2 regions of the Mediterraneibacter sp. NSJ-151 genome follow, and region 1 is predicted to be linked to the other one. Evidence: predicted binding sites of a transcription regulator. Region 1 holds the regulator's gene; the other holds the start of a gene.
The links. The regulator HrcA, encoded in region 1, represses chaperone genes, less so after heat shock. The targets are predictions, from matches to a motif close to TGTTAGCACTCNNNNNNNNNGAGTGCTAACA.

Region 1 (4,224 bases):
GATCCCGATTCAGGCAGCAATCGGTGGAAAAGTAATTGCCAGAGAAACAGTTAAAGCAATGCGAAAAGATGTTCTTGCTAAATGTTATGGTGGTGATATCTCACGTAAGAAAAAACTTCTCGAAAAACAAAAAGAAGGTAAGAAGAGAATGCGTCAAGTCGGAAATGTAGATATCCCACAAAAAGCATTTATGAGTGTATTGAAATTAGATGAAGATTAATATGAAGAGAGAATTAGAATTATATCTCCATATACCATTTTGTGTAAGAAAGTGCAATTATTGCGATTTCTTTTCTGCAAGTGGAACAAAAGAAGAATTAAATGCTTATGTTCAGGCTTTATGTAAAGAAATTAATCGTTATAAAGATTTTGCAAAAGAATATATAGTAAAGACGGTTTTCCTCGGAGGAGGAACACCGTCTCTTTTGACAGCAGATCAGATGAAACTAATTTTTGAAAATCTAAATCAGATTTTTACCATCGATCCTGTTGCAGAAATTACAATGGAGATGAATCCAGGAACTGTAAACATTGAAAAATTAAGAAGCTATAAACAGGCAGGTATCAACCGTGTGAGTATCGGATTGCAATCAACAGAAAATAAAGAATTGAAAATGTTGGGAAGAATTCATACTTACGAAGATTTTTTAAATACATGGGAAGCTGTTGAACAAGCAGGATTTAAGAATAGAAATATTGATCTGATGTCAGCACTTCCTGGACAAACTTTAAAAAGCTGGGAAAATACACTGAGAAAGATTCTAACACTTAACCCTGAACACATTTCTGCATATAGTTTGATATTAGAAGAAGGAACGAACTTTTATGAGTGGTATTGTAAAGGTCAATTTGATGCGGGTGACTGGAAACTTCCTTCCGAAGATGATGAATATACAATGGGAGAGATGACCATTCAAATGTTAGAAAGTTGTGGAATGCACCGCTACGAGATATCCAATTATGCATACCCGGGAAAAGAGTGTCGGCATAATCTTGGATACTGGGACAGAGTGGAATATCTTGGAATTGGTGCTGGTGCAGCCTCTCTGATTTCCATTCAAAATAAAAATACTTCAGAAATACAAGAACAAATCCGTTTCAATCATATTAAGAATCGAGATAAATATATTCAAACCATTAATCAAAAACAAGCGATTGAAATAGAACATGAATACTTAACATTAGAAAATCAAATGGAAGAATTTATGTATTTGGGATTGAGAAAAACAGCTGGAATTTCAAAAAATAAGTTTCACAAGTTTTTTGGTAAAGAAATTGGGGAAGTTTATGGAAGTATAATAAAAAGGTTGGAAGAAGATGAATTGATAATAAGTAAAGAAGATAATCTCATGCTTACTCACAGAGGAATGGATATCAGCAATTATGTATTATCTGAATTTTTACTTTCATAAAATCAAATACTAATAAAAGTAAGAAAAACTTTGATTGTTTATGTCAGAGTTTTTTCTTTTTTATAGAAATATATAATAAATTTTTATTTCTATAAAAAAATGATAAACAGTGTTGACAAACGGAAATCAAGGTGCTATCTTATTACTTGTAAGGTGTTAGCACTCAAATAAGTGGAGTGCTAATAGCGAAGAAAGAGGAGGTTTTAAGAAGATGGATATAGAATTAACAGATAGACAACATATTATACTTAAAGCAATTATCCAGAATTATCTTGAAACCGGAGAGCCGGTAGGTTCAAGAACTCTTTCGAAATCAACCGACTTGAATTTAAGTTCAGCAACAATTCGAAACGAGATGGCAGATTTAGAGGATATGGGATATATTTTCCAACCACATACTTCTGCCGGAAGAATTCCTTCGGATAAAGGATATCGGTTATATGTAGATATGTTGATGGCCGATAAGGAACAAGAATTATCAGATTTGAAAAATGTTGTTTTAGAAAAATCTGATAAGGTTGATAAAGTATTAAAACAAGCAGCGAGAGTACTTGCAAATAATACAAATTATGCAACCATGATTTCTGCTCCGATCAACCATAAGAATACATTGAAATTCATTCAATTATCACAGGTGGATCCAGAACAGATTGTTGCAGTTATTGTAATGACGGGAAATGTAATCAAAAACAAGATTATCGAAGTTGATGAAGAGTTAGGCAATGAGACGATGCTAAAGTTGAATATGCTTCTGAACACTTCCCTCAATGGCATGTCTATTGAGGAAATTAACCTTGGGCTGATCGCCAGATTAAAAGATCAGGCAGGTATTCACAGTAAAGTAATCAGCGATGTGCTGGATGCTGTTGCAGATATTATTCATGTAGAAGATGATATGGAAATTTATACATGTGGTGCGACAAATATTTTTAAGTATCCGGAATTAAGCGATAAACAGAGTGCACAGGAAATAATAAGTGCCTTTGAGGAAAAACAACAGCTTGCAGAACTGGTTACAGAAACTCTTTCAAATGAAGAGAATACAGGAATACAAGTTTACATTGGCGATGAAACTCCGGTCAAGACAATGAAAGATTGCAGTGTTGTAACAGCTACTTATGAGTTAGGCGAAGGAATGCGTGGAACAATCGGTATTATTGGTCCGAAGCGTATGGATTATGAACATGTAATGAAGACATTACAGACATTGAAGAATGAACTGGACACTTTAAATCGTAGAGATTTAAGCGAACAGGATATAGAATAAAATTGGTGGAGGAAAAAATGAGTCAGGAAGATATGGTAAAAGAAGCAGTAGAAGAGGCAAAAGCAAAAGCCACACAAACTGTTGAAGAAGAATCTGAAGAGGTGACAGAAGAGGCTGTTGAAGCTGATGACTCTGAAGAAGAAACCTTAGAAGATGAATCATTAGAAGAGACAGAGAAATCTGGAAAAAAATTATTTGGTAAGAAAAACAAGAAAGACAAGAAAGACGAAAAGATTGAAGAATTAACAGATCGTCTTACTCGTCAAATGGCTGAGTTTGATAACTTCCGCAAGCGTACAGATAAAGAGAAAAAACAGATGTACGAAATAGGAGCGAAAGATATCATAGATAAAATTCTTCCCGTCGTGGACAATTTTGAACGCGGACTGGCAGCTGTGTCAGAGGAAGATAAATCACATCCTTTCATGGAAGGAATGGATAAAATTTACAAACAGTTAATGACAACTCTCGATGAAGCAGGTGTAAAACCAATCGAGGCTGTCGGACAGGAATTTAATCCTGATTTTCACAATGCAGTTATGCACGTAGAAGATGAGGAGGTGGGCGAGAATATCGTCGTGGAAGAGTTCCAGAAGGGTTACACATATCGTGACAGTGTTGTAAGACACAGCATGGTAAAAGTAGCAAATTAGAAGTAGTAAATCAGTAAATTTAGAATGATAAATTAGGAGGACAAATATCATGGGAAAAATTATTGGTATTGACTTAGGTACAACAAACAGTTGTGTTGCCGTAATGGAAGGTGGTCAGCCAACTGTTATCGCAAATACAGAAGGAGCAAGAACAACACCTTCTGTTGTTGCATTTACAAAAACAGGAGAACGTCTTGTTGGTGAACCTGCAAAACGTCAGGCTGTAACAAATGCAGACAAAACTATCTCTTCAATCAAACGAGAGATGGGTACAGATTACAAAGTAACAATTGATGACAAAAAGTATTCTCCACAGGAGATTTCTGCAATGATTCTTCAGAAACTGAAAGCTGATGCAGAAGGATATCTTGGAGAAAAAGTAACAGAGGCTGTCATCACAGTACCTGCTTACTTTAACGATGCTCAGCGTCAGGCTACAAAAGATGCCGGTAAAATTGCAGGACTTGATGTTAAACGTATTATCAACGAGCCTACAGCAGCAGCACTTGCTTATGGTCTTGATAACGAAAAAGAGCAGAAAATCATGGTATACGATTTAGGTGGTGGTACATTCGATGTATCTATCATCGAGATTGGTGATGGAGTTATTGAAGTATTATCTACAGCCGGAAATAACAGACTTGGTGGAGATGATTTCGACCAGAAGATTACAGATTATATGCTTGCTGATTTTAAAGCAAAAGAAGGCGTAGACTTATCTACAGATAAGATGGCACTTCAGAGATTAAGAGAAGCAGCAGAGAAGGCAAAAAAAGAGCTTTCTTCAGCTACAACAACAAATATTAACCTTCCTTTCATTACAGCAACAGCAGAAGGTCCAAAACATTTTGATATGAATCTTACAAGAGCTAAATTTGACGAATTAACTCGT
Region 2 (4,224 bases), on a different contig from region 1:
AATGAGTAAACGTGTAAATCCAAGTATCAATGCAGTGTCAACACTTGTTGTTGTCATTATTACAATAGCCCTGGTAATTATTAACATTGCACCGGTCGTAGCTTCAAAACGTGCAAAAAAAGAAAATGTAGGCCGAAGAAAATTCGTTTATCCGGCAACTGCAGCAGTATGTGCACTGTTAGCAATTGTGATTTTTGTAAATATATCCGGAAACAAAGCGGCATCCAAGCCATTTGAAGGCCAGACCTTGCACATTTACAACTGGGGCGAGTATACTGGTGAAAATATCATCAACGATTTCCAGAAAGAGACCGGGGCAACAGTTGTTATGGAAAACTTTGATTCCAATGAACAAATGTATATCAAAGTCGCAAATGGAGAATCCTACGATATTCTTGTTCCAAGTGATTACATGATTCAGAGATTGATAGGCGAAGGATATCTGCAAAAATTAGATCACTCAAAACTAGATTGCCTTGATAAGCTTGATGATGGCGTAAAAAATCTGGCATACGATCCGGGAAATGAATACTCAATACCATATTTCTGGGGAACAGTCGGAATCATTTACGACAAAACAAAGGTAGATATCGAAGATTTGAAAAAAGAAGGCTACAACATTTTCCTCGATGAAAAATATAAAGGAGATATCTATCTCTACGATTCAGAGAGAGATTCCTTTATGATGGCGTTAAAAGCATTGGGATATTCAATGAACACAACGAATGAAAAAGAAATCCAGGAGGCTTATGACTGGCTACTTCAGTGTGTGCAGACGATGAATCCGGAAATTGTTATGGATGAGATCATTGACAACATGGCACAGGGCCGAAAAGCATTAGGCTTAATCTATTCAGGAGATGCAACCTATGTCATGGCAGAAAATGAAAACATGGGTTACTATTTACCGGGAAGCGGAACAAACCTCTGGTCTGATGCGATGGTCATTCCGAAAAATGCAAAAAATCCAGAGCTTGCATACGCATTTATCAACTATGCAAGCGACTATGACGGGGCTTATGATAACTCAAGTTATATAGGCTATACTTCTGCAAATAAAGAAGTTATGGATGATCTCTCTGGAGTGGGCGGCGATTTCGAAGGAATCAATGCGTACATTCCAAGAAGCGATAATCAAAATGATGAAATATTTGAATATAATGAAGATACAAAGAAGATCATCAGTGATCTGTGGAGCAGAGTAAAAATTGCAGCAAGTAATGCGAAGTAATAAGAGGGGTGCGAAAGCACTCCTTTTTCTATGTGGCGAACGTAAGAGTTTATTATGTGGCGAACGCAAGTATTTTTTATTATATGAAAGTGGATATGAGGGCTTACGAAAGCAGATTGGTATCTGAAAAGAGACATGAAAACAAAATTAGCACTCACCTTTAAAAAGTGCTAACAAAAGTGTTGACAAACCAAAAAAGCAGTGGTATTGTTATAGAGTAAATAGAACAATAAAGATTCATGGTAGCTTTTAGAACGCTTTTAAAAACTGCCATTTAGCAACCATTTTTTATAAAAAAGGGGGTTTGTATTATGAACATTAATAAATTCACACAGAATTCATTGCAGGCAGTTCAGTCTTGTGAGAAGGTTGCCTATGATTATGGCAATCAGGAGATCGCACAGGAACATTTACTCTATGCACTGATCACACAGGATGACAGCCTGATTTTAAAATTATTAGAGAAGATGAACATTCAAGGGACATTGTTTATCAATCGTGTAGAAGAAGCAATCAATAAAAGACCAAAGGTGCAAGGAGGACAGGTGTTTGTCGGACAGGATTTGAATAATGTATTGATCCATGCAGAAGACGAAGCCAAACAGATGGGAGACGAATACGTTTCAGTTGAGCATTTGTTCCTCGCATTGTTAAAACACGCAAGTAGAGAGATGAAAGCACTGTTTCGAGAATTCGGAATCGACCGCAATTCATTTCTTCAGGCATTGTCCGGCGTCAGAGGCAATCAGAAAGTGACAAGCGATAATCCAGAGGCAACCTACGATGCACTTGCAAAATATGGTACCGATTTGGTTGAGCGTGCAAGAGAACAGAAGCTAGACCCGGTTATCGGACGAGATGCTGAGATTCGTAATGTAATCCGAATCCTTTCACGTAAGACTAAGAACAATCCGGTTCTGATCGGTGAACCAGGTGTCGGTAAAACGGCAGCAGTAGAAGGGCTTGCACAGCGAATTGTAAGAGGAGATGTGCCGGAAGGTCTGAAAGATAAGATCATTTTCGCACTGGATATGGGTGCGCTCGTAGCAGGAGCAAAGTATCGTGGTGAATTCGAAGAACGTCTGAAAGCCGTATTGGAAGAAGTAAAGAACAGCGAAGGAAAGATTATTCTCTTCATCGATGAGCTGCATACGATTGTCGGAGCAGGCAAGACAGAAGGCTCTATGGACGCCGGAAATATGCTCAAGCCAATGCTTGCACGAGGCGAGTTACATTGTATCGGTGCTACAACTCTGGACGAATATAGAAAATATATCGAGAAAGACGCAGCACTTGAGAGACGTTTCCAGCCGGTTTTAGTAGATGAACCAAGCGTAGAAGATGCCATTTCTATCCTTCGTGGACTGAAAGAACGTTATGAAGTATACCATGGCGTTAAAATCACAGACGGAGCACTTGTGGCAGCGGCAACATTGTCCAACCGATATATATCAGACCGTTTCCTACCGGATAAAGCAATCGACCTTGTCGATGAAGCATGTGCATTGATTAAGACAGAACTAGATTCCATGCCGGCCGAGATGGATGAACTGCGAAGAAAGATTATGCAGCTTGAGATCGAAGAAGCGGCACTTAAAAAAGAAGAAGACCGGTTAAGCAAAGAAAGACTGGAACATTTACAGCAAGAGCTTGCAGAACTCAGAGAACAATTTTCAAAACAGAAAGCACAGTGGGATAATGAAAAACATTCCGTAGAACGTGTTCAGAAAATCCGTGAAGAGATCGAGCAGATCAATAACGATATCCAAAAAGCACAGCGCTCATACGATCTGGAAAAAGCAGCCGAGCTGCAGTATGGAAAACTTCCACAGCTTCAAAAACAATTAGAAGAAGAGGAAGCACATATCAAAGAGAAAGACTTACGTCTGGTACACGAAAGCGTTACAGATAATGAAATCGCCAGAATCATTTCCAGATGGACAGGAATTCCGGTAGCAAAACTAAACGAGAGCGAGCGAAGCAAGACTCTTCATCTCGACGAAGAACTGCATAAACGTGTCATTGGACAAGATGAAGGTGTAACAAAAGTTACAGAAGCTATCATCCGTTCCAAAGCAGGAATCAAAGATCCATCCAAACCAATCGGTTCATTCCTATTCTTAGGACCAACCGGTGTAGGTAAGACAGAACTTGCGAAAGCACTGGCAGAAAGTCTGTTTGATGATGAAAATAACATGGTTCGTATCGATATGAGTGAATACATGGAGAAATATTCCGTGAGCCGTCTGATCGGAGCACCTCCGGGATATGTCGGATACGATGAAGGCGGTCAGCTGACAGAAGCAGTTCGTAGAAAACCATACTCCGTTGTACTGTTCGATGAGATTGAAAAAGCACATCCGGACGTATTCAATGTACTTTTGCAAGTACTGGATGATGGTCGTATCACAGACTCACAAGGCCGTACAGTAGACTTTAAAAATACAATATTGATCATGACATCCAACATCGGATCATCCTACCTGCTGGATGGAATTCAGGACAACGGCGAAATCAAGCCAGAGAATCAAGAAATGGTAATGCAAGATTTAAGAGCACATTTCAGACCAGAATTCCTGAACCGTCTCGATGAGATTATCATGTTCAAACCATTGACAAAAGAAAACATCGGCTCAATTGTAGATTTAATGATCGCAGATGTAAACAAGAGACTGGAAGATAAAGAAATCTCCATCGAATTAACACCAGAAGCAAAAAGCTTCGTTATAGATGGTGGTTACGATCCAACTTACGGTGCAAGACCACTCAAACGATATCTGCAGAAACACGTTGATACATTAGCTGCAAAACTGATCCTTGAAGGAAATGTCGGAACAGGCGATGTAATCTTATTACAAGTTGAAGATGGCAAACTTGTAGCAAAGATAAAAGGACGAAGTGATATTTAATAAAGAGAATAAATGATATTAAGTGGCAGACTGTGCGAGCAGTCTGCCATTGCTTTAGTCTCAGATAGCATAATACACCACAAA

Region 2: the regulator HrcA is predicted to act here: its motif matches at 1,377-1,407, upstream of clpB (ATP-dependent chaperone ClpB).

Annotation. Positions count from the first base shown of each region.
Region 1 is NZ_JAKVPP010000003.1:163,796-168,019, reverse strand. It holds gene lepA (translation elongation factor 4) at 1-220, shown strand, start outside; gene hemW (radical SAM family heme chaperone HemW) at 222-1,412, shown strand; gene hrcA (heat-inducible transcriptional repressor HrcA) at 1,624-2,679, shown strand; gene grpE (nucleotide exchange factor GrpE) at 2,697-3,332, shown strand; gene dnaK (molecular chaperone DnaK) at 3,382-4,224, shown strand, end outside.
Region 2 is NZ_JAKVPP010000010.1:82,767-86,990, forward strand. It holds gene LQE94_RS11275 (extracellular solute-binding protein) at 1-1,231, shown strand, start outside; gene clpB (ATP-dependent chaperone ClpB) at 1,543-4,140, shown strand.